DNA from 3 places in the Streptomyces sp. NPDC007917 genome. Region 1 is predicted to be linked to each of the others. Evidence: riboswitches for the same ligand, from Rfam matches in the RefSeq annotation. Region 1 holds a riboswitch; each other region holds the start of a gene.
The links. Region 1 has a riboswitch for S-adenosylmethionine ahead of thrC (threonine synthase). Riboswitches for the same ligand answer to the same signal wherever they lie in the genome.
Positions count from the first base shown of each region.

Region 2: it holds a riboswitch for S-adenosylmethionine, as region 1 does, so the genes downstream of both, ACFZDL_RS11540 (aminotransferase class V-fold PLP-dependent enzyme) here and thrC (threonine synthase) in region 1, are expected to answer to the same signal.
Region 3: it holds a riboswitch for S-adenosylmethionine, as region 1 does, so the genes downstream of both, ACFZDL_RS46205 (putative leader peptide) here and thrC (threonine synthase) in region 1, are expected to answer to the same signal.

Region 1 is NZ_JBIBKK010000008.1:159,898-167,788, forward strand. Features, by position in the region: gene ACFZDL_RS17845 (trehalose-6-phosphate synthase) at 1-1,071, opposite strand, end outside; gene ACFZDL_RS17850 (glucosyl-3-phosphoglycerate synthase) at 1,155-2,129, opposite strand; SAM riboswitch class I at 2,300-2,445, shown strand; gene thrC (threonine synthase) at 2,463-3,749, shown strand; gene ACFZDL_RS17860 (MoaD/ThiS family protein) at 3,839-4,117, shown strand; gene ACFZDL_RS17865 (cold-shock protein) at 4,562-4,768, shown strand; gene groL (chaperonin GroEL) at 5,107-6,732, shown strand; gene murQ (N-acetylmuramic acid 6-phosphate etherase) at 6,845-7,780, opposite strand; gene ACFZDL_RS17880 (MurR/RpiR family transcriptional regulator) at 7,875-7,891, opposite strand, start outside.
Region 2 is NZ_JBIBKK010000005.1:254,143-262,033, forward strand. Features, by position in the region: gene ACFZDL_RS11525 (Rieske 2Fe-2S domain-containing protein) at 1-725, shown strand, start outside; gene ACFZDL_RS11530 (cytochrome bc complex cytochrome b subunit) at 722-2,353, shown strand; gene trpD (anthranilate phosphoribosyltransferase) at 2,576-3,649, shown strand; SAM riboswitch class IV at 3,864-3,981, shown strand; gene ACFZDL_RS11540 (aminotransferase class V-fold PLP-dependent enzyme) at 4,180-5,580, shown strand; gene ACFZDL_RS11545 (Lrp/AsnC ligand binding domain-containing protein) at 5,597-5,878, opposite strand; gene ACFZDL_RS11550 (rhomboid family intramembrane serine protease) at 5,875-6,588, opposite strand; gene ACFZDL_RS11555 (hypothetical protein) at 6,761-7,006, shown strand; gene ACFZDL_RS11560 (NYN domain-containing protein) at 7,024-7,891, shown strand, end outside.
Region 3 is NZ_JBIBKK010000049.1:1,549-9,439, forward strand. Features, by position in the region: gene ACFZDL_RS46170 (vanadium-dependent haloperoxidase) at 1-126, opposite strand, end outside; gene ACFZDL_RS46175 (MFS transporter) at 188-1,657, opposite strand; gene ACFZDL_RS46180 (hypothetical protein) at 1,658-1,843, opposite strand; gene ACFZDL_RS46185 (2-oxoglutarate and iron-dependent oxygenase domain-containing protein) at 1,920-2,192, opposite strand; gene ACFZDL_RS46190 (LLM class flavin-dependent oxidoreductase) at 2,749-3,264, shown strand; gene ACFZDL_RS46195 (LLM class F420-dependent oxidoreductase) at 3,816-4,739, shown strand; gene ACFZDL_RS46200 (DUF1684 domain-containing protein) at 4,802-5,626, shown strand; SAM riboswitch class IV at 5,714-5,826, shown strand; gene ACFZDL_RS46205 (putative leader peptide) at 5,861-5,977, shown strand; gene ACFZDL_RS46210 (ABC transporter substrate-binding protein) at 6,182-7,798, shown strand; gene ACFZDL_RS46215 (ABC transporter permease) at 7,802-7,891, shown strand, end outside.

The sequences.
Region 1 (7,891 bases):
GGCGTTGATCCCGTCGGCGACCCGCCGCACCTGCTCCGTGTAGTCGCGGTAGACGGCCAGGTCCTGGCGGGAGGGGTAGGCGAAGGCCACGTGCACCACGCGCCCCCGCCACTCGGGGCGGGTCTCCAGCAGCCGCCGGTAGGCCAGCAGCCCGCGGACGATGTTCTTGGACAGCTCGGTGCGGTCCACCCGCACGACGGTCCTGCGCCCGGGGCCGATCTGCTCGCGCAGGGCGGCCAGCCGCTCGTCGACGTCCGCGGCCCGCGACCGCTTCCGCAGGAAGTCCGCGTCCGCTCCCAGGCCGTGCACGCCCAGCCGGGTCTCGCGCCCGTCCAGGCGCACGGACAGCCGCGCGCCGTCCCGCACCACCTCCGCGCCGAGCACGGCCGCGGCGCAGTCGGCGAAGGCCAGGGCCCAGCGCTCGGTGAGGAACGCGGCGCGGTCACCGCCGAGGATGCCGCGCAGCACGCCCGCCGCCACATCGTCCGGCAGCAGCCGGTAGTAGTCCGGGGGCGCCCAGGGGGTGTGCGAGAAGTGGCCGATCCGCAGGTCGGGCCGGCGCTCGCGGAGCAGCCCCGGCACCAGCGCCAGGTGGTAGTCCTGGACCAGCACGGCGGCGCCGTCGGCGGCCTCCTGGGCGAGGGCGTCCGCGAAGGCCGCGTTGTACGCCTGGTAGGCGTCCCACTGGGCGCGGAACTCCGCGCCGAAGACCGGCTCCAGCGGCGTCTGGTAGAGCAGGTGGTGGACGAACCACAGCACCGAGTTCGCGATGCCGTTGTACGCGGCGTCGAAGACCTCCGGCGCGATGTCGAGCATCCGCACCAGCTGCCCGCCGGTGTCGCCGGCGTCCAGATGCCCGGTCCCGGCGCGCCGGGCCGCCTCGCGGTCGCCGTCGCCGAGCGCCGCGCAGACCCATACGGCCCCGGCGTCCGGCCCTATCGCACTGAGACCGGAGACCAGCCCGCCGCCGCCGCGCCTGGCGTCGAGCGAACCGTCCTCCCGCAGGGTGTACGAGACCGGGCCGCGGTTGGACGCGACCAGGACCTGTGCAGCGCTGTGCTCAGAGGCCATGTCGCGTACCTAGCCACCTCACGAGTCGCGCAAACGTGTGTACGGTCTCTTGCCCCGGACAGCGGCACCGGGGCGGCCGGGCGTCACGCCGCCCACCGCTCCGCGTACTCCGGGATCTCGATCATCGGCGGCCGCTCCTCCGTGTCCACATCGCTCGTCCGCGCCACGAAACCGGCCTCGCCCCGGTCGAACTGGGTCAGCCGCGGCCGCACCAGATGCCCGCGGGCCAGCCGAAGCTGGGCCGTGCGGTAGATCGTGGCTGCCATCCGGCCGAGCGCCTGCGGGTCCTGGTGGCGGTGTTTGCGCACCCCGAGGTCCACCTGGGCGAGCCCGTCGAGCCCGACCGTGTGCAGCGAATCGATCAGAATGGCGAGCTCCACCCCGTATCCGACGGGGAAGGGCAGCCGCTCGAGCAGCGAGCGGCGCGCCGCGTACTCGCCGCCGAGCGGCTGGACGAAACCGGCCAGCCGCGGCCAGTGCAGATTGAGCAGCGGCCGGGCGACCAGCTCGGTGACCCGCCCGCCCTGGCCGGCCGCCCCGCCGGAGGCGGGTGCGCCGAGCCCGGGGCCGAGCGGCCGGTCGTACATCCCCTTCACCAGGTGCACGTCCGGGTCGGTCAGCAGCGGGCCGACGACCCCGGAGACGAAGCGGGCGTCGAATTCCCGCAGGTCGGCGTCTATGAAGCAGATGATGTCGCCGCTGGTCGCCAGCAGCGAGCGCCACAGCACCTCGCCCTTGCCGGGCAGCGCCGGCAGCTCGGGCAGCAGGGAGTCGCGGTGCACGACCCTCGCCCCGGCCGCCGCGGCGACCTCGGAGGTGCGGTCGGTGGACCCGGAGTCCACCACCACCAGCTCGTCGACCAGCGGCGCGGCCTGGCCCATCAGCTCACGGCGTATGGTCGCGGCGATCTCGCCGACCGTCGCCTCCTCGTTGAGGGCGGGCAGCACGACGCTCACGGTCCGGCCCGTGGCGCGCTTGGCGGCCAGCAGCCGGTCGAGCGGACGGTCGTCGGCGGACCAGGACCGCTCCTCCAGCCAGCGTTCCACCTCTTCCAGCACGGCCATGCCTCCCTGTTGTGCTCCGCACACGTCAGCTGTGATCCATCTCGCGCTTCGGACGACTGTCTTAACCATCCGGGTCTTCGGTTACAGTCTTGAACAGCGCACGTGACCGCCCTGTATCGGGGGTCCCGGTGCGACAAACACGCCGGGGCAGCCCGACGTCATACCGCTCATCCAGAGGGGCAGAGGGATCCGGCCCGTTGAAGCCCCGGCAACCCTCCAGCCGGTCCTGATTCTTCACCGAAGCGGGGCCCCGGCTTGGGAAGGTGCCAATTCCGGCTCGCGGCGAGACGCGCCGTGAGGAAGATGAGGAGAAAGGGCCTCGCCTCCATGGCTGTGCAAGCTGTTGAAAGCTCGACCACCTCTTCCGTCTCGCTCGGCCCCGCCGTCGCCCTGTCCTGTCGCGAGTGCGGTGAGCGCTTCCCCCTCGGCCCCATCTTCGCCTGTGCGGAGTGTTTCGGACCGCTCGAAGTCGCGTACGACCTGCCGACCGGCGACCCCGAGGGGCTGCGCAAGCGGATCGAGGCCGGGCCGAACAACATCTGGCGCTACGCCCCGCTGCTGCCCGTCCCGGCGGACGTGGCCGACAAGCCCAATCTGAACCCCGGCTTCACCAAGCTGGTGAAGGCCGACAACCTGGCCCGCGAGCTGGGTGTGACCGGCGAGCTGCACATCAAGGACGACTCCGGGAACCCGACGCACTCCTTCAAGGACCGCGTGGTCGCCCAGGCCGTCGAGGCCGCCCGCGCCTTCGGCTTCACCACTCTCTCCTGCTCCTCCACCGGCAACCTCGCGGGCGCGGTCGGCGCCGCGGCCGCCCGCGCCGGGCTGCGCTCGTGCACCTTCATCCCGCACGACCTGGAGCAGGGCAAGGTCGTCATGGCCGCGGTCTACGGCGGTGAGCTGGTCGCCATCGAGGGCACGTACGACGACGTCAACCGCTTCTGCAGCGAGCTGATCGGCGACCCGGCGGGCGAGGGCTGGGGCTTTGTCAACGTCAACCTGCGCCCGTACTACGCGGAGGGGTCCAAGACCCTCGCGTACGAGATCTGTGAACAGCTCGGCTGGCGGCTGCCGGACCAGCTCGTCATCCCGATCGCGTCCGGTTCGCAGCTCACCAAGATCGACAAGGGGCTGAAGGAGCTCATCGCGCTCGGCCTGGTCGAGGACAAGCCGTACAAGATCTTCGGCGCCCAGGCCGAGGGCTGCTCCCCGGTCTCCACCGCCTTCAAGGCCGGCCATGACGTGGTGCGGCCGCAGAAGCCGAACACCATCGCCAAGTCGCTGGCGATCGGCAACCCGGCGGACGGGCCGTATGTGCTGGACATCGCGCGCCGTACGGGCGGGGCGGTGGAGGACGTGAACGACGAGCAGGTCGTCGACGCGATCAAGCTGCTGGCCCGTACGGAGGGGATCTTCGCGGAGACCGCGGGCGGGGTGACCCTGGGCGTGACGAAGAAGCTCCTCGAGAACGGGGTGCTGGACCCCGCCCTCACCACCGTCGTGCTCAACACCGGAGACGGCCTCAAGACACTCGACGCGGTCGCCCCGACGAGTGGGCCCACGGCGGTGATCCGCCCGAGTCTCGACGCGTTCCGCGAGGCTGGTCTGGCCTGAACCGGCCCGGCTCACACCAGCTGGCTTGAATTCGCCCCTCGAATTCGCCCTCGCTTCCCGCAGCACTTCCGACAGAAGGTGAAACCCTCATGAGCGTCAATGTCCGGATCCCCACCATCCTGCGCACCTACACCGGCGGGCAGGCCGAGGTCAGCGCCGAAGGGGCGACCCTTGCCGAGGTCCTGGCCGACCTCGACCGCAACCACCAGGGCATCGCGGCCCGCGTCCTGGACGACACCGGCAAGCTGCGCCGTTTCGTGAACGTCTACGTCAACGACGACGACGTGCGCTTCGCGGAGGGCCTGGAGACGGCGACCCCGGACGGCGCCGGTGTCTCGATCATTCCGGCGGTCGCGGGCGGCTGCTGAGCCGGTCATCACCCGCGCTGACCCCGGGTTAAACGGAATCCGCGACCCCGGGTTAAACGGAATCGCCCCGTCCTGATAGAAACGGACGGGGCGATTCCGTGTGTGGAACCGCGATACAGTTAAACCGTTCTCCTCCTGTCGGCCCCGCGCCGACCACATATGAGAACTCGTCAACTTGTGCGCAAGGTGTGCGCGCGAATTGCCGGGTTGATCCCCTATGTCCGGCCCGGCTTGCCCCGGATTCGCTGGAATTCGCCGCTTATTACCGTTCGACCGTCGCCAGAATTCTCGTCCGATTGACCTGTTGCACAGGGCAGTGGGACAGATACATTCAGCGGCGGTCGACGCGTTCCGGCGCACACCCCCCTCGACTCGGGGGGTGAGGTCTGACCCGGGTCCGCGGAGTGCGGTCCTGCGCAAGGGCCAGCAATAGGGGAGTTAGGAATGGCTCAGGGCACCGTCAAGTGGTTCAACGCGGAGAAGGGGTACGGCTTCATCGCGGTCGACGGTGGTGCGGACGTGTTCGTCCACTACAGCGCGATCCAGATGGACGGTTACCGCACCCTCGAGGAAGGCCAGCGGGTCGAGTTCGAGATCTCGCAGGGTCAGAAGGGGCCGCAGGCGGACATGGTCCGCGTGGCTGTTGGCTGAAGCGCGCCGACGCGAAGCAGCTGACTGGACTGTTCAGAGGGCCCGTACCCCCAGGGGGAGCGGGCCCTTTGACGTGGCCGCAGACGATCACCGCCGCAGCTCGTTCCACCTCCATGACCAGCGAGTCTTCTCTCGTAGCCCTTCGGGCGCTTGCACTCTCAGGGGTCGAGTGCTAATCATTGGCGTTAGCACTCTGAGAGTGAGAGTGACAGAAGGATCGGGTCGGTGAGGTCCGTCCGGCCGTGCGGGGCAAGGAACCGCAGGGCAGGCAGACCGTCCGTCGCGGGCGCCAGGCGCGGTCCGGAGCAATCCACCCCGTCTTGGGAGGACCACTTCACATGGCCAAGATCATCGCGTTCGACGAGGAGGCGCGGCGCGGCCTCGAGCGCGGGATGAACCAGCTCGCCGACGCCGTCAAGGTCACCCTCGGCCCCAAGGGTCGCAACGTCGTCCTCGAGAAGAAGTGGGGCGCCCCCACGATCACCAACGATGGTGTGTCCATCGCCAAGGAGATCGAGCTCGAGGACGCGTACGAGAAGATCGGCGCCGAGCTGGTCAAGGAGGTCGCGAAGAAGACGGACGACGTCGCCGGTGACGGCACGACGACCGCGACCGTCCTCGCCCAGGCGCTGGTCAAGGAGGGCCTGCGGAACGTTGCCGCGGGCGCCAACCCGATGGCCCTCAAGCGCGGCATCGAGAAGGCCGTCGAGGCCGTCTCCGCCCAGCTGCTCGAGCAGGCCAAGGACGTGGAGACCAAGGAGCAGATCGCCTCCACCGCCTCCATCTCCGCCGCCGACACCCAGATCGGCGAGCTCATCGCCGAGGCGATGGACAAGGTCGGCAAGGAAGGTGTCATCACCGTCGAGGAGTCGCAGACCTTCGGGCTCGAGCTCGAGCTCACCGAGGGCATGCGCTTCGACAAGGGCTACATCTCCCCGTACTTCGCCACCGACATGGAGCGTATGGAGGCGTCGCTCGACGACCCGTACATCCTGATCGTCAACTCGAAGATCAGCAGCGTGAAGGACCTTCTCCCGCTGCTGGAGAAGGTCATGCAGTCGGGCAAGCCGCTGCTGATCATCGCCGAGGACATCGAGGGCGAGGCCCTGGCGACCCTGGTCGTCAACAAGATCCGTGGCACCTTCAAGTCCGTCGCCGTCAAGGCCCCGGGCTTCGGTGACCGCCGCAAGGCCATGCTCGGCGACATCGCCATCCTCACCGGTGGCACCGTCATCTCCGAGGAGGTCGGCCTCAAGCTGGAGAACGCGGGCGTCGACCTGCTCGGCCGTGCCCGCAAGGTGACCGTCACCAAGGACGAGACCACCATCGTGGACGGCGCCGGCGACACCGACCAGGTGCAGGGCCGCGTCAACCAGATCCGCGCCGAGATCGAGTCCTCGGACTCGGACTACGACCGCGAGAAGCTGCAGGAGCGCCTGGCCAAGCTGGCCGGCGGCGTGGCCGTCATCAAGGCCGGTGCCGCCACCGAGGTCGAGCTCAAGGAGCGCAAGCACCGCATCGAGGACGCGGTGCGCAACGCCAAGGCCGCCGTGGAGGAGGGCATCGTCGCCGGTGGTGGCGTGGCCCTGCTGCAGACCGTCTCGGTCTTCGAGAAGCTGGAGCTGGACGGCGACGAGGCCACCGGCGCCCAGGCCGTGCGCCTGGCGCTCGAGGCCCCGCTCAAGCAGATCGCGGTCAACGCCGGCCTCGAGGGCGGCGTCGTGGTGGAGAAGGTCCGCAACCTCACCCCGGGCCACGGCCTGAACGCCGCGACCGGCGAGTACGTCGACCTGATCGCCGAGGGCATCATCGACCCGGCCAAGGTCACGCGCTCCGCGCTGCAGAACGCCGCGTCGATCGCCGCGCTGTTCCTGACCACCGAGGCCGTCATCGCCGACAAGCCGGAGAAGGCCGCCGCGGCGGGCGCTCCGGGCGGCATGCCGGGCGGTGACATGGACTTCTGATCGACTCCTTGAGTCGATCGGCTGTCCGCCCGGAACATCGGGTACGTCGGGGCGGCACCCTCTCCCAGGGTGCCGCCCCGACGGCGTTTCACCGCACCTGTGCGCCTGGTTCTTACGCCCGCGCGGCCTCCAGGGCGGCCCGCAGATGGCCGTTCGACTCGCTCAGCAGCCGGGCGGCGGTGGGCGCGTCCACCCCGCCGAGGATGGCCAGGATGGCGTGCTTCGTCTCACCGTCGCCGGCGGCCAGCGCGGCCTCGATCTGCGGGTCGGGGGCGCCCGTGGCGAGGGAGACGATACGGCGCGAGCGCGCGCGCAGCTTCTCGTTCGAGGCGCGCAGATCGACCATCAGGTTTCCGTAGGTCTTGCCCAGCCGGATCATGGTGATGGTCGAGACCATGTTGAGCACGAGCTTCTGGGCCGTGCCCGCCTTCAGCCGGGTGGAGCCGGTGAGCAGCTCCGGTCCGACCACGACCTCGATGCCGTGCTCGGCGGCCGCCGCGAGCGCCGAGCCCGCGTTGCAGGACAGCCCGACGGTGAGCGCCCCGAGCCGGCGGGCGTGCTCGACCGCGCCGACCGCGTACGGGGTGCGGCCGGAGGCGGAGACCCCGACGACGGTGTCGTCCGGGCCGATGGCCAGCGCGTCGAGGTCGGCGGCGGCCAGGTCCTTGCTGTCCTCGGCGCCCTCGGAGGAGGTCACCATGGCGGCGGGCCCGCCCGCGATCAGCCCGACCACCTGGCCCGGGGCGGTGTTGAAGGTGGGAGGGCACTCACTGGCGTCGAGCACGCCGAGCCGCCCGGCGGTGCCCGCGCCCGCGTAGATCAGCCGGCCGCCGCGGGCCATGCGCTCGGCGATGGCGTCGATGGCGGCGGCGATCCGCGGGAGCTGGGCGGCGACGGCCGCGGGCACGGCCGCGTCCTCACCGTTCATGATGCGGGCGATCTCGACGGTCTCCAGCCGGTCGATCTCGGCGAGCTCGGGGCGGAACGCCTCGGTGGTGAGCGTGTCCAGCTGGGCGCGCAGCTGTTCCTGTTCAGCGGCGGAAGTCATGGCGAAGCGGCTCTTTCCGGTACGGGGTGGTGACGGGTCCCGCCGAAACGGGGTCCCGCCGATACGGGGGTGTCCCGACTCGGTCGACGCTCGGTCAGCGGGGGCCGGGCC
Region 2 (7,891 bases), on a different contig from region 1:
GCGCGGGCGCGGTCCACTGGGCCCGCACCCTGATGTCGGACGTCGAGATCGCCGACGACCGTCACCCGATCGAGGCCGAGCCCGAGGTCAAGGCCAAGGTGCTGGAGGACTTCCGGGCCGGCGCCGCCGAGTCCGGGTTCGGCCGGCGCAAGCTGGCCCGCAACACCCTCTTCGGCGCGCTGACCCTGGTGCCGCTCTCCGGCCTGGTGCTGCTGCGCGACCTCGGCCCGCTGCCGGAGGACAAGCTCCGGCACACCAAGTGGGCCAAGGGCAAGCGCCTGATGAACTACAACACCGGTGGGGCCCTGCGTCCCGAGGACATCGCGGTCGGCTCGCTCACCTTCGCCATGCCCGAGGGCATGCACGAGTCGGACCACGACTTCCAGACGCAGATCGCCAAGGCCGCCCTGATGCTGGTCCGGCTGCAGCCGGAGAACATCAAGGACAAGCGCGAGCTGGACTGGTCGCACGACGGCATCGTCGCGTTCTCCAAGATCTGCACCCACGTCGGCTGCCCGATCAACCTCTACGAGCAGCAGACGCACCACGTCCTGTGCCCGTGCCACCAGTCGACGTTCGACCTCTCCGACGGCGGCCGCGTGATCTTCGGCCCGGCCGGGCACGCCCTGCCGCAGCTGCGGATCGGCGTCAACAAGGACGGTTACCTCGAAGCCAAGGGCGACTTCGCGGAGCCCGTCGGTCCTGCTTTCTGGGAGCGCGGATGAGTACTGCAACTGAAACGCAGCGGGGCCGCAAGGCCCCCGCGGGCGAGCGCGTCGCCGACTGGGCCGACGGCCGGCTGGGCGTCTACAGCCTCGCCAAGGCCAATATGCGCAAGATCTTCCCGGACCACTGGTCCTTCATGCTGGGTGAGGTCGCGCTCTACAGCTTCATCATCATCATCCTCACGGGTGTGTATCTGACGCTGTTCTTCCACCCCAGCATGGAAGAGGTCACGTACCACGGCCCGTACGTCCCGATGCAGGGCGTGCGGATGTCCGAGGCGTTCGCCTCGACGCTCGACATCAGCTTCGAGGTGCGCGGCGGTCTGCTCATCCGGCAGATCCACCACTGGGCCGCGCTGATCTTCCTCGCCGCGATGCTCGTGCACATGATGCGCGTCTTCTTCACCGGCGCGTTCCGCAAGCCGCGCGAGATCAACTGGCTCTTCGGCTTCCTGCTGTTCTTCCTCGGCATGCTGACCGGCTTCACCGGCTACTCGCTCCCCGACGACCTGCTCTCCGGCACCGGTCTGCGGTTCATCGAGGGTGTGTTCCTGTCGATCCCGGTCGTGGGCACCTACATCTCGATGTTCGTGTTCGGCGGCGAGTTCCCCGGGATGGACCTGATCCCCAGGCTCTACCCGGTCCACGTCCTGCTGCTGCCGGGCATCATGCTCGGCCTGCTGGTGGCGCACCTGATCCTGGTCTTCTACCACAAGCACACGCAGTACCCGGGCCCCGGCAAGACCGAGAAGAACGTGGTCGGCATGCCTCTGCTGCCGGTCTACATGGCCAAGGCGGGCGGCTTCTTCTTCCTGGTCTTCGGTGTGATCGCGATCCTCTCCGCGGTCGCCACGATCAACCCGATCTGGGCCATCGGCCCGTACCGGCCGGACCAGGTGTCCACCGGCGCCCAGCCCGACTGGTACATGGGCTTCGCCGAGGGTCTGGTCCGTGTGATGCCCGGCTGGGAGATCAACGCCTGGGGCCACACGCTCGTCCTGGGCGTGTTCATCCCGATCGTGCTCTTCCCGCTGGTCCTGTTCGCGATCGGGGTCTACCCCTTCATCGAGTCCTGGATCACCGGCGACAAGCGCGAGCACCACATCCTGGACCGCCCGCGCAACGTCCCGACCCGTACGGCCTTCGGTGTCGCCTGGCTGACCGCCTACCTGGTGATGCTGGTCGGTGGTGGAAACGACCTGTGGGCCACCCACTTCCACCTGTCGATCAACTCGATCACCTGGTTCGTCCGGATCGGCTTCTTCGCCGGCCCGGTGCTGGCCTTCATCGTCACCAAGCGGATCTGCCTGGGTCTGCAGCGGCGCGACAAGGAGAAGGTGCTGCACGGCCGCGAGACCGGCATCATCAAGCGGCTGCCGCACGGCGAGTTCATCGAGGTGCACGAGCCGCTGTCGCAGGAGGACCTGCACAAGCTCACCCAGCATGAGCAGCCCAAGCCGTACGAGGTCGGCCCCGCGGTCGACGAGAACGGGGTCCGCCGGAAGATAAAGGGTTCGCAGAAGCTCCGGGCCAAGCTGTCCAAGGGCTACTACGGCGGGGACAACGTGATCCCCAAGCCGACCGTCGAGGAGTACAAGGAGATCACCAGCGGCCACGGCCACCACTGATCCCCTCAGCGAACACCTCAGCTGTACGCCACACACCAGGGCCCCGGCCCGGACCACACGGTCCGGGCCGGGGCCCTGGGCCATGTCCGGGCACCCGGGCTTCCCGCGGGGCGTCCGGGACCCGGGCACGGGGCCGCGTGCCCGGCCCGCGCCGATAGGCTTGCCAGGGGCCGTTGAACTGCGCGGACCCTTCCTTCCCCAGCCGAGACGCAGGAGCGGACCATGGACGTTGTGACCCCAGCCGGAGGCGACAACCGCGCGACGGCCCGCACCTGGCCGGACGTGCTCGACTCGCTGCTGCTCGGCCACGACCTCACCGCCGACGACACCGCCTGGGTCATGGACCGGATCATGCGCGGCGAGGCCAGCGACGCGCAGATCGCCGGCTTCGCGGTCGCGCTGCGCGCCAAGGGCGCGACCGTCGCGGAGGTGTCCGGCCTGGTCCGCACCATGTACGAGCACGCGAACGTGATCGAGGTCCCCGGGGCCACCGTCGACATCGTCGGCACCGGAGGCGACCGCGCCAAGACCGTCAACATCTCCACCATGTCCGCGCTCGTGGTGGCAGGCACCGGCGCCAAGGTGGTCAAGCACGGCAACCGCGCCGCGTCCTCCGCCAGCGGCTCCTCCGACGTCCTCGCCAAGCTCGGCGTCAACCTGGACCTGACGCCGCGGCGGGTGGCCGAGGTCGCCGAGGAAGCCGGCATCACGTTCTGCTTCGCGGTGAAGTTCCACCCCTCGCTGCGCCACGTCGGGACCGCGCGCAGCGAGCTCGGCATCCCCACCATCTTCAACTTCCTCGGCCCGCTCACCAACCCGGCCCGGGTGCGCGCCCAGGCCACCGGGGTCGCGGACGCCCGCATGGCGCCCATCATGGCCGGCGTGCTCGCCGAGCGCGGCACCTCCGCGCTGGTCGTCCGCGGCGACGACGGCCTGGACGAGCTGACCGTCACCTCGACCTCCCAGGTGTGGGTGGTCGAGGGCGGCACCGTACGCCAGGAGACCTTCGACCCGCGCGACGTCGGCATCGGCCTGGTCCCGGTGGACGCCCTGCGCGGCGCCGACCCCTCGTACAACGCGGACGTCGCCCGGCGGCTGCTCGCGGGCGAGCGCGGGCCGGTCCGCGACGCGGTCCTGCTCAACTCGGCGGCAGCCCTGGTCGCACTGGAGGGCGGACCGGGCGCCAAGCCCCTCGCGGAGCGCATCGCGGCGGGTGTCGAGAAGGCGGCCGAATCCATCGACTCGGGCGAGGCCCGAGCCGCCCTGGAACGGTGGGTGCTGGCCACGAACGCGTAACCGACCCTGGCGACGCGACGCGACGCGGCCCGGCCCGCGGCGCCGGGCCGCCCGCGGCGTGCCTGTTCCCCACCCCGCCACTCCCCGCCCCTTCCCCCCTGTCGTTCCGCGGCTCCGCCGCGCGGGGGGGACGGGGCGGGCCCTCGCGGGCGGGTGTGTCCGTATCGCGGACAGGGATCTCGGTTTGTGGCAGGGCATGGCATACTCCTGCGCAGGTCACGAGCGACAGCGACTTCGGCCCCGGCCCGCTGTCCGGCAACCCTCCGTCCGTGGCGGGGTGCCCCGGGTGATGACCAGGCCGCAGGCAGCGAGGTCTGCGGCAAGCGCGGACCCCTCGCGAAACCCAGGGGTCCTGGTTGTCGAGGGAGTTCTTCCGTGATGCAGCGAATGCGCTAGGGCCGACGGCCCCTTTCCCCCTCATCTCGCGCGGTCCCGTCCGCGCGGTGAGTTTCTTTTCCACGTGCCCGGCGGCGGGCTGCCGCCTGCGCGCGTGACGCATTCACCTCTTCGTCCTCCCGGGAGACTTCGCCATGTCCGCGACCGCCGCTGCCTCCACCGCCCCCGCCGCCACCACCGCCACCCCCTCCCCGCTGCCCGTCCTCGGCCGCGATGTCCTCGTCCCGCTGGTCACCGGCGGCGAGGTCGGCTACGCCGCGCTGGACTACGCCGCCAGCGCCCCCGCCCTGCAGCGGGTCTGGGACGACATCGCGGCCTACGCCCCGTACTACGGCAGCGTGCACCGCGGGGCCGGCTATCTCTCGCAGCTGTCCACCGACCTGTTCGAGAACAGCCGCAAGGATGTCGCCGCCTTCCTCGGCTGCCGCCCCGACGACCACGTGATCTTCACCCGCGCCACCACCGACTCGCTCAACCTCCTCGCCGCCGCGCTCCCCCAGGGCACCCGGGTGTTCGTGTTCGAGACGGAGCACCACGCCTCGCTGCTGCCGTGGGAGCAGCGGGAGGGCGTCGAGGTCGGCTATCTGAGCGCGCCGCGCTCCCCGCGGCAGGCCGTCGAGACGCTGGAGCGGGCGCTGGCCGACTGGCGGGCCGAGGCGGGCACGGGCGGTGCGGCGCTGGTGTGCGTGACGGGTGCTTCGAATGTGACGGGTGAGCTGTGGCCGGTGCGGGAGCTGGCGCGGGCGGCGCACGCACACGGCGCCCGGATCGTGCTGGACGCCGCGCAGCTCGCACCGCACCACCCCGTGGACATCGCCGCCCTGGACGTCGACTGGGTCGCGTTCTCCGGGCACAAGCTGTACGCGCCCTTCGGGGCCGGTGTGCTCGCGGGGCGCGCGGACTGGCTGCGCGAGGCGCGGCCGTATCTGGCGGGCGGCGGCGCCAGCCGCAAGGTGGCCCGGGCGGACGACGGCGGGGTGGACGTGGAGTGGCACACCACCGAGGCCCGGCACGAGGCGGGCTCGCCGAACGTCATCGGGGCGTACGCGATCGCCTCGGCCTGCAAGGCGCTGACCGAGGCCGGGTTCGAGTCCCTGGTGGCGCGGGAGCGGCAGCTGATCGCCAAGGTCCGCGCGGGGCTGGCCGAGGTGCCCGAGGTGCGGGTCCTGTCGCTGTTCGGCGACGACGCCCCCCGGGTGGGGGTCATCTCGTTCGTCGTGGAGGGCTGGAACAGCTCCCACTTCGCGGCGGCGCTCTCCGCGGAGTACGGCATCGGCGTGCGCGACGGCCTGTTCTGCGCGCATCCGCTGGTGCGCACCCTGCTGGGCGGTGAGCCCGGGGAGGCGGGCGAGTGCGGCGCCCCGGAGGCCGCGCCGGGGGAGCGGTCGCTGAACGCGATCCGCGTCAGCTTCGGAGCGGGCACCCCGGACGAGCACGTCGAGCGGTTCGTCGGCGCGGTGAAGGAGCTGGTCCGGGACGGCGCGAAGTGGAGCTACCGCACCGAGGACGGGCGCTGCGTCCCGGACCGCGGCTGACGTCCGGCGAGATGCCTCAGCCGTCGAGGCCGATCGCGAAGGCGGCCTCGAGGTCGTGCTGGGAGTAGGTGCGGAAGGCGATGTGGGTCTCCGTGGAGGCCACGCCCGGCACCTTGCTGATCCGGCCCGGGATGACGTCCGCGAGGTCGTCGTGCCGGGCCACCCGCACCATCGCGATCAGATCGTGCGCCCCGGTGACCGAGTAGACCTCGCTCACGCCGTCGAGCGCGGCGATCTGCTCGGCGATCTCGGGGATCTGGTCCACGCTGGTCTTGATGAGCACGATCGAAGTGATCACGGCTGGCTTTCTCCCTCGCTGGACCTGACTGCCCTGCTCACTCTAGTCGTCCGCCCGAAGCGGGCCCACGCGTAGAGGAACCCGAGGCTGAAGCCCACGAGGTGGGCGAGGTAGGCGACGCCGGGCCGGTCGTCGGCCCCGCGGGCGGCCAGCCACTGCAGCGCGACCCAGAAGATCAGCACCACCCAGGCGGGGAAGCGCAGCGGCAGGAAGAACAGAAACGGGAAGAGGCTGGTCACCCGGGCCCGGGGGAACAGCCACAGAAAGGCGCCGAGGACCCCGGAGATGGCCCCGGAGGCGCCGACCAGGGTCTCGGTGGAGCCGGCGTGCGCCGCCGCGTAGCCGAGCAGCGCCAGATAGCCGGTGGCGAGGTAGAAGAGAGCGAAGTGGATCCGCCCCATCCGCTCCTCGGCCATCGCCCCGAAGACGTAGAGGAACAGCATGTTGCCGAGCAGGTGCAGCCAGTTGCCGTGGACGAACAGCGCGGTCAGCGGGGTCAGCGGCTCCGCGGGCGCACCGCTCCACAGGGCGCTCGGCACCACCCCCCAGCGCTCGAAGTAGCCCGTCTGGGCCCGCAGCAGCTCGTCTCCCGTGCCGTAGCCGGGGTCGAGGCCGGAGGCCGGCCCGAGGGCGAAGATCAGGCAGCAGGACGCGATGAGGGCGTAAGTCATCAGGGGGCGGTGGCCGGACCCTTCCGACGTCTCGATCATGGGCAGATCATGGCGTACCGGGCACAACCTGCCCAGAGTGCCTCGCCGCCGCCGGGGGCGGACCGGGGAGCGCACCGGCCCCGGCGCGGGGCAGGGCTCAGGCCGTAGGGTTACAGCACGCCAAGTGCCACAGTGGAACCAAGGCGACCAAGAGATTGAGGACGACGACGCCATGTCCGTGCCCCTGCCGACAGCCCAGACCCGCTGGCGCTGCACTCTGTGCGGCAATCTGACCCGTTTCGATGTGACGCGCTCGACCAAGGCCGTCGAGTACGTCCATCTCGACCTCGGCGGGGAGCCCAGGGTCGAGGAGCGCGAGGTGGTCAGTGAGACCATTGAGTCGGTGCGCTGCCGCTGGTGCAACGCGGTCGACCAGATCGAGCTGGTCGACCGTCCGGGCGCGAGCGCGAGCGCCTGAGAACGGAGCGATGACAGGTGGTGGAGCGGACGGGCGACCCCGCGTCGGCCGGTGACGCCGAGGGCGTCGCCGAGGCGCTCGACCGCCCCCTGCCGGAGGGGGTCAGGCGCCGGGTCGTGGCCCTGGTGGCGGACGCCTTCGGAGGGCTGACGGTCACCGAGCTGCCCGCCCAGCTGCGGCAGTACGCCCGCTTCACCCCGACCCGCCGGGCGAAGTTCGCGGGCAACGCGATGGCCGCGGCCGTGGAGTCCGATCCGGTCTTCCGCCAGCGGATCGCGGGGCGGCTGCGGGAGACGCAGCAGGAGCTCGCCGAGGCCATCGAGGGCGGCTCGCCGCCGGCCGCCGCCGATCCGGTGGATGTCGCGGCGCTCGCCTATGTGCTGCGGCCGGCCGGCTGGGTCAAGCTGGTCGAGGCCGCGGGCGAGGAGGCGCAGCGGGCCTCCGCCGAGCGGGCCGGCGAGGAGGCGGAGCGCGAACTGCGGCGGCTGCGCGAGGAGTTGGCCGAGGCCAGGGCCGCGGCGCGCACGGAGGCCGAGCGGTCCCGCGCCGAACTGGAGGCGGCCCGCAAGGAGTCGGACGCGCTGCACCGGAAGCTGCGCAGCGCGCTCAGCGACGTCAAGCGCGGCGAGGCGGCGCTGCGCAAGGCCGCCTCCGAGCTGGAGTCCGTACGGTCGGCGGCCGCGGTGCGGCAGGCCACGGCGGAGGGCGAGGCGCGGCGGCTGCGGGCCCGGCTCGCGGAGACGGAGTCGGCGCTTGAGGCCAGCCGGCGGGCGGCGCGCGAGGGCCGCAGCGTCGAGGACATGCGGGTGCGGCTGCTGCTGGACACGGTGCTGGACGCGGCGCAGGGGCTACGGCGCGAACTGGCGCTGCCACCCGCGTCGATGC
Region 3 (7,891 bases), on a different contig from region 1:
GTCGTACCAGGCGAGAGCCGTGGACGTACGGCCGGCAGCCGAGGCCTGTGGAACGGCGACGGAGGCGGTCAGCAGCGCCGCCGCGCCCAGGACGGCGAGGGCGGGCCGGGTTCTGGTCGAACTCACTTGTTCTCCTTGGGTTTCGGCGAGGTGGGGCCCACGGGTGCGGCACCCGCGCCACAGGTGGTCAGGTCGTCTCCTTGGGGCGGGGGACCACGCCGGCGTGGTTCGCCGGCGTGAATGCCGACGGGCGGGGCGGCGTGGCGGCCCGGCGCAGCAGGGACAGCAGCAGGGCGACGGCGAGAAGGCCGGCGCAGACGCAGGAGGCCAGCGCGTACCCGGCCCGGGGGTGACTGCCTCCCGGCGGACCGGAAGCGGCGTGCAGATACACCGCGGGGACGGCACTGAGGCAGACGGCCGCCGCGATTCGCTGGGTCATCTGCAGGATCCCGCCGCCCACTCCCGCGGCCTCTGCCGGAGCGTGCTGGAGCACCTGGGTCTGGTTGGGTGAGACAGTGAGCCCTCCGGCGACGCCCGACATCAGCTGCGTTCCCGCCAGAGCCATGGGCAGCACCGCCGTCGGCATGCAGAGCGCGACCGCCGCCCCCGCCAGGGCGGCACCGATGCCCAGCGTCAGACCGACGGTCACCGTGCGCGGTCCGATCCGCCGCACCAGCCGCCAAGCGAGGGCCGAGGAGATGCCCATCCCGACCGCCCCGGGAAGGGTGACCGCCGCCGTGAGCAGAGCGGACAGGCCGAGCCCGTCCTGCAGGAAGACGGTGAGCACGAGGAACGCGGCCAGTGAGGAGCCGAACTGGGCCATGGCGACGGCCGTGCCCAGCATGTACGGCTTGGACGAGGTCAGCGCCGGGTGCACCAGTGGCTGACGGCCCCTTCGCACCCGTAGGCGTTGGTGCACGGCGAAGACGGCTGCCAGAGCGCACACAGCGGTTCCCCACAGGAGTGCCTCTGCCCCGCTGCCCGGAGTGCGGATGAAGGGCACCATCGGCGTCAGCGTGCAGCCGCACAGCAGACCGAGGCCGAGGACGTCCAGCCGGGAGTTGCGGGCGGTGCGCCGGGGCGGGGGCAGCCAGCGGGCCGCGAGGGTCAGGGTGAGTACCGCGCACGGTGAGCTCAGCAACAGGCAGCACCGCCAGCCCGCCTCGGGGCCGAGTCCGGCGACGAGCGCACCGCCGAATGGCGGGCCGAGGGCCGTGGCCACGCCGCCGGTGACGGCGTAGAGGCCCAGCGCACGACCGCGGGCCTGACCGTGGAAGACGTCCTGAATGGTGCCGATCACCTGCGAGTTGACCAGCCCGGCCGCGGCACCCTGCACCAGCCGGGCACCGATCAGGGTCCCGGGCCCTCCTCCCGTCGCGGCCGTCACCCCGGCCAGGAGGAAGACCGCCACCCCGGCCAGGAAGAGACGCTTGCGCCCCTGCAGGTCACCGAGGCTGCCGCCGGGGACCAGGGCGAGGCCGAAGGCCAGCGAGTACCCGGCCACGATCCACTGGACGTCCGCCCCGGTGGCTCCGATGGACTGGCGCATGCTCGGGACCGCGATGTTCAGGACGGCCTGATCCAGCAGGGTCGTGGCGCCCGCGGCCATGCACACCAGCAGCACCCGTCGTCCGGCGCGGTCTTCTCCCGGGAGCATCTACGCCTGCCGGGACGGCCGCGGCAGGCCCAGGTGGTCGCGCCGCGTACGAGCCGCGCAGTGGGTGCGGAACAGGCCGCGTCGGCGCAGCTCGGGGACCACGAGCTCGGCGAAGTCGGACGCCGTCACGGCCAGGCCGCGCAGGGCTGCGGTGGCGGCGAGCCGGACGGCGGTGCTGCGGCGCATGGCGGATCTTGCTCCCTGGATGCGTGAGGTGTGGTTCATACGGCGGCTGCCCGCAGACCGGTTTCGAGGTCGGCGATCAGGATTCGGTGCCGGTGCGCGTATAGCCCCGGAACCGAGGCGACTTGATGTTCTCAATTCCCAGCCGCTGCTTCTCCGGCAGCGCGAAGAAGCGGCGTACCGCGCTCAACACCTCCTCCCGCAGTGCCGCGGGGGCGCCGTGCCCGGTGACGGAGAAGAAGCACACCTCGTGCGCGGCGGAGCGGAGTTGGGCGAGGAAGGCGTCACGGTCCGCGTCCGGGGCGTGGAAGCGGGAGATGTCGATGACAGGCAGGGCTGTGGACTGGGCCATGGGGTTTCCTTCACGGCAGGGCGGAACGCGCGCACCTCACAACTACGCCCGGAGAGCGGGTGGTTGAGGTCGAGAGAAGGCTGCAGGCAGAAAGAGAAGACCGAGATCGCGAGCCGTCGAACGGCGATCAGCGACAGACCTGGTCGAACTGGTCGGCGCGGCGGCTCACCCAGAACGGGTCGAGCAGCACCGTGTGCACCGGGCCAGTGGTCTCCATGACCGGATCAAAGCACAACGGGAAAGATGCGTCCACCATGCGCCCCAGCGGATGAGATGCACCTTGGCCATGGTCGACCTTGACACTCACAGGGGCGGGCGACGTACGTTGAACGGGAAAGTTCCTGACAGGTGGAGGGTTTGATGCACGTACTGGGCGCGGCACCGCGCGGTGCGTGCGCCAGTGCACGGCTGATCACCCGGCGGCATGTCGACTACTGCCGTACCTCCTCCGCCGTCTGTCCTTCCGTACACGCTTGACCCCTGCCGGCCGTCCCGCCGGCCGTCTCGTCGCGGCCCTGTGGCCGCGAGTTCTCGTGTTTCCCGGAAGGAACTCCCCTTGCCCGGCCCCTCCCTGCACCTCGCCGTCGAGATCGACGGCGACGGCGCCCACCCCGCGGCCTGGCGCCGCGCCGCCCACTCGCCCGACCAGTTGCTCACCCCGCGCCGCGTGGCCCAGGTCGCCGCCATCGCCGAGAACGCCGGGTTCACCCTGATCACCCTGGATGACGGCGTACTGCCGCCCGGCGCCTCACCAAACCCCGTGGGCCGTATCGGCGCGGTCGAGCGGGCGACCTTCGTCGCGGCGTCCACCAGCACCATCGGGATCGCGCCCGTCGTCCCCGTCACGTATGCCCAACCCTTCCATGTCTCAGCCAAGTTGGCGTCCCTGGACCACATCTCCGCCGGCCGCGCCGGGTGGGTGGTGACGGAGGAGGAACGTCCCGAGGCGGCCCGCGCCTGGGGACGCCCCCTGGTCGCCGACGCGGCCGCGCGGGCGCGGGAGCGACGTCGACCTCGCCCCCACCCTGCCGCGCAGCGCCCAGGGCCACCCCGTGATCTTCCAGGCCGGTGACTCCGGCGAGGGGCGCGACTTCGCCGCACGCAACGCCGACGTCATCTTCTCCGCGCACGGCAACGACTTCGACGACGCACTGGCTTTCGCCGACGACATCCGGCGCCGGCTGCGGGCGGTCGGCCGGCCACAGCGACGCCGACGGGCCGCTGCCGAAGGAGGATCCGGTCGTCACCGAGAACGACGGCTCCTTCGGCGCCCGGCGCATCACCGATCCGCGCGCGGTCGTGGCCGAATGGCGGGCGAGGCAGAGGCGCACGGCTGGTCGCTGCGCGAGACCGCCATCGCGCTCGGCCCGCAGCGCGGGCACGTCGGCACCCCGTCCCGGAACTGCAGGAACGCGGGATCTACCGCACCGAGTACACCGGCACCACCCTGCGCGAGAACCTCGGCCTGCGCGCACCCCTCGCGCACCGGTCCGCGCCGGACCGACGGCAGGCGGGCTGAGCACCGGGACGGCCCTTCCACTCAGGACTGAGTACACATGACTGACAAGAAGCTGTCACACACGGACCGGAATGCGGGTCCGGCCGACGCCCGTTCTGACTGACATGACTGTTGGAGTAGCGCTCAACGCGTCCGACGCGCCGAACCAGGTCGACGCCACCGTACAACTGGCCCAGGAAGCCGCGGGCGCCGGTCTGCAGTCGGCCTGGTTCGGGCAGACCTTCGGCGCGGACTCACCCCAGCTCGCGGCGATCGTCGGACGCGAGGCGCCCGGACTGCAGGTCGGGACCTCCGCGATCCCCGTCTTCGGCCGCCACCCGCTGCTGGTCTCCAGCCAGGCCCAGACCGCCCAGGCCGCGACCCACGGCCGCTACCACCTCGGCCTGGCCCTGGGCACGAAACTGCTGACGGAGACCGGCTTCGGCCTGCCCTTCGAACGCCCCATCGCCCGCCTGCGTGAATTCCTCACCGCACTGCGGCAGTTGACCGAGACCGGCACGGCCGATTTCCACGGTGAGCTGATCACCGCGACCACCCCGGTCCCGGCGCGGGTACCAGGTGCCGAGAGCGGCGTCCCCGTGCTGGTCGCCGCGATGGGGCCGCAGGCGCTGCGGGTCAGCGGTGGGCTGGCGGACGGAATCCTGCCCTACCTGGCGGGACCGCGCGCCCTGGCGGACCACATCGTGCCCGCCCTGACCGCAGCCGCCGAGGCCGCCGGCCGCCCCGCGCCCAGGGTCGTGGCCCTGGTACCCGGGGTGGTCACCGACAACGTGGAGGCGGTGCGGGCCAAGGCCACCGAGAACCTCGCGTTCTACGAACAGATCCCGTCCTACGCCCGGGTCATCGAACTCTCCGGCGGCCGGCGGGCCGCCGACCTGGCCGTGATCGGCGACGAGAAGACCGTCGAGGCCGAGGTACGCCGTTACCGCGACGCCGGCGCCACCGAGGTCGTGTTCACGGGCACTGAGATCGCGGGAGAAGCCGACCGCCGACGCACCTGGCGACTCCTCGGCGAACTGGCCCGCTGAGCACGCCGGTCGAACCGACGGCCCGACCGGCCCCACTGCACCCCTGTGACGAAGGAGAACTCATGACCACCGAGGCCACCACGACCGACTTCCGTGCCTTCACCGAGAACTGGCTGGAGTGGCACCGCGCCCAGGAGGCCCGGCTCGCCGACCCGCACGGGTTCCTGGCGATCACCGGCCTGCACTGGCTCGACGACCGGCCCCAGCGCTTCGCCGACGCGCCCGGCGCGTGGCGCACCGGCCCCGACGGGGTCGTCGTAGACCTCGACGACGACGAGGAACTGGTCGTCGACGGAACGCCGGTGCACGGGGAACACCACTTCGGCGTCCTTCCCGAACGCGGCAGCGTCGACGCCGTGTGGGGAGACGCCGTCATCGAGGTCGCCAAGCGCGGCGGCAACGACATCGTGCGCCCCCGGCACCCGGACGCGCCGCTGCGCACGGCCTTCACCGGAACGCCCGCCTACGCCCCCGACCCGCGCTGGGCCGTGACGGGCCGCTACATCCCCTTCGACACGCCGCGGCCGACCACCGTGGGCGCCGCGGTCGAGGGCCTTGAGCATGTGTACGACGCTCCGGGCAGGATCGAGTTCGAGCTGGACGGGCGCCCGCTGTCGCTGACCGCGTTCCCCGGCCATGGTGCGGGCCGGCTGACGGTGCTGTTCACCGACGAGACCTCCGGGGTCACCACCTACGCCGCCAACCGGGCCCTCGCCCTGGAGCCGCCCGCCGCCGACGGCACGGTCGTCCTGGACTTCAACCGCGCCACGAACCTGCCGTGCGCCTACACAGACCTGGCCACCTGCCCGCTGCCCCCGGCCGAGAACCGGCTGCCGGTGGCGATCGAGGCCGGCCAGAAGATCCCCCGCGAGCGCGGCGGTTCCTGAGCCGGACCCGGTGCCGGTCCCACTGCCCCTGCGGGCGTCGCTTTCCGGCATTGACGTACGACAAGAGCCCTCCGTACGATCACGAACGGCATTGAGTGTCAGCGTCAAGCCCTGGCTCGCTGACCGGCAACCCTCCCGCGCGGTGGGGTGCTCCAGGTGAAAGCCCGGCGGGATCACCGACGATCCCGCAAGCGCGTGGCCCCGTGACCGGGGCCGGAAATGGGGAGGATCGGCATGCGGCACGGTGGTGACCTCAGCGCTCGCTTCGCCGGCGCCACCGTGTTCTCCCGGTTCTCGCGCCGGCGCCACATCGACCTCAAGCGCTCGACCAGCTGTCTCTGTCAGGCCTGACGGCCCCTTCCGCCGCCGGTCGTAGTCCGGGCACGCGCCAGTCGTCACCGCACCCGCCTGCGGCTGCCCCCCGCTCCCCCCTGATCCCTGTCTGCACAGCGCCTCCCCGCCACCGGTCTTGTACCGGCCGGGGCCGCACACCCATGCACGGTCGTGCCTTGTACGGCGCCTCCATGCCTGGTGACACGAGTAGGAGAACCCTCCGTGAACGCACTTCCGGCTTTCAGAGCCCCCCGCTGGGCGCCCCTCGCCGCCCTGCTGACCACCAGTGTTCTGCTGACCGCCTGCGGTTCGGGCGACAACTCCAGTAGCGGAAGCAGCCGGCCGAAGTCCGGCGGCACCCTGACCTTCGCGGTGGGTTCCGACGCCGGCTGCGTGGATCCACAGCAGGTCGGCAGCAACGAGAGCATCTACTCGGTGCGCCAGACCGTGGACTCCCTGACCGACCAGGACCCCAGGACCGGCAAGATCGTGCCGTGGCTCGCCAAGAGCTGGGACATCAACGCCGACGCCACGGAGTTCACCTTCCATCTGCGCTCGGGCGTCACCTTCAGCGACGGCTCCCAGCTGACCGCACAGGTGGTCAAGGACAACTTCGACGCGGTGCCGAAGCTCGGCGCCCTCGGGGTCCTCGCCCAGGGCTATCTCAGCGGCGTCAAGAGCACCACCGCGGTGGACCCGCTCACCGTCAAGGTGACCTTCAAGGAGCCCAACGCCCAGTTCATCCAGGCGACTTCGACCCACTCGCTGGGCATCGAGTCGTCGGCGAGCGTGAAGAAGACCCCGCAGCAGAAGTGCAGCGACGGTGTGATCGGGTCGGGGCCGTTCGTGCTCAAGCAGTACGTCCAGAACCAGTCGATCACCCTGGCCAAGCGCACCGGATACGCCTGGGGCTCCTCGCGGTGGGCCAAGAAGGGCGAGGCCTACCTGGACAAGCTGGTCTTCAAGGTCGTCCCCGAGGCGGGGGTGCGGGCGGGCAGCCTCCAGTCCGGGCAGGTGGACGCGATCAGCAGCGTCGGCAAGGCCAACGAGGCGGCGCTCGGGGGCGGTCACGTCACCCTGCTGCGCCGGGCCAACCCCGGTGTGGTCTTCGGGCTCGGCGTCAACAACTCGCGGCCAGTGCTGAAGGACGTGAAGGTGCGTCAGGCGATCCTGGCGGCCATCGACCGCAAGCAGATCGCCGACACCGTGTTCCCGACCGGCACCCAGCCGGCGACCAGCGTCCTGGCGCACACCACGCCCGACTACACCGACCTCTCCTCGGACCTCGCCTTCGACGCGGCCAAGGCGAAGTCCCTGCTGGAAGCGGCCGGCTGGAAAGCCAGTGGTGACGGCATACGCGCCAAGGACGGCAAGAAGCTGAGCCTGACCATCAGCTGGTTCCCCAACGCCGCCACCAACCAGCCTGCACTGGAGCTGGTCCAGCAGCAGTTGAAGGCCGTCGGGATCGACGTGGTGCTCAAGCAGGGTCAGGTCAGCCAGTTCGCCACCACGCTCCAGGGCGGTGACTTCGACCTGGTGTGGAGCAACGTGACCCGCTCCGACCCGGACATCCTGCGAACCTCCTTCTCCAGCCGGCTGGCCAACTTCTACCGCGTTCCCGCCACTTCCCTGGACACGGCGCTGTCCGGCCAGGCTGCGACCACGGACACCGCCAAGCGCGAGCGGTTGGTGGACGAGGCACAGAAGCTGATCGTGCAGAGCGCGTACAACGTGCCGGTGGTGGAACTCCAGACCCAGCTGGCCGTGTCGAAGAAGGTGCACAGCCTCGACTTCGACTCGGGCAGCCGCATCCAGTTGCACGACACCTGGATCGGCTAGCGCATGCGCCGCTATGTGATCAAGCGACTGGCGCAGGCAGTCGGGGTGCTGTGGGCGGCGTACACGGTGTCGTTCCTGGTACTGAACTGGCTG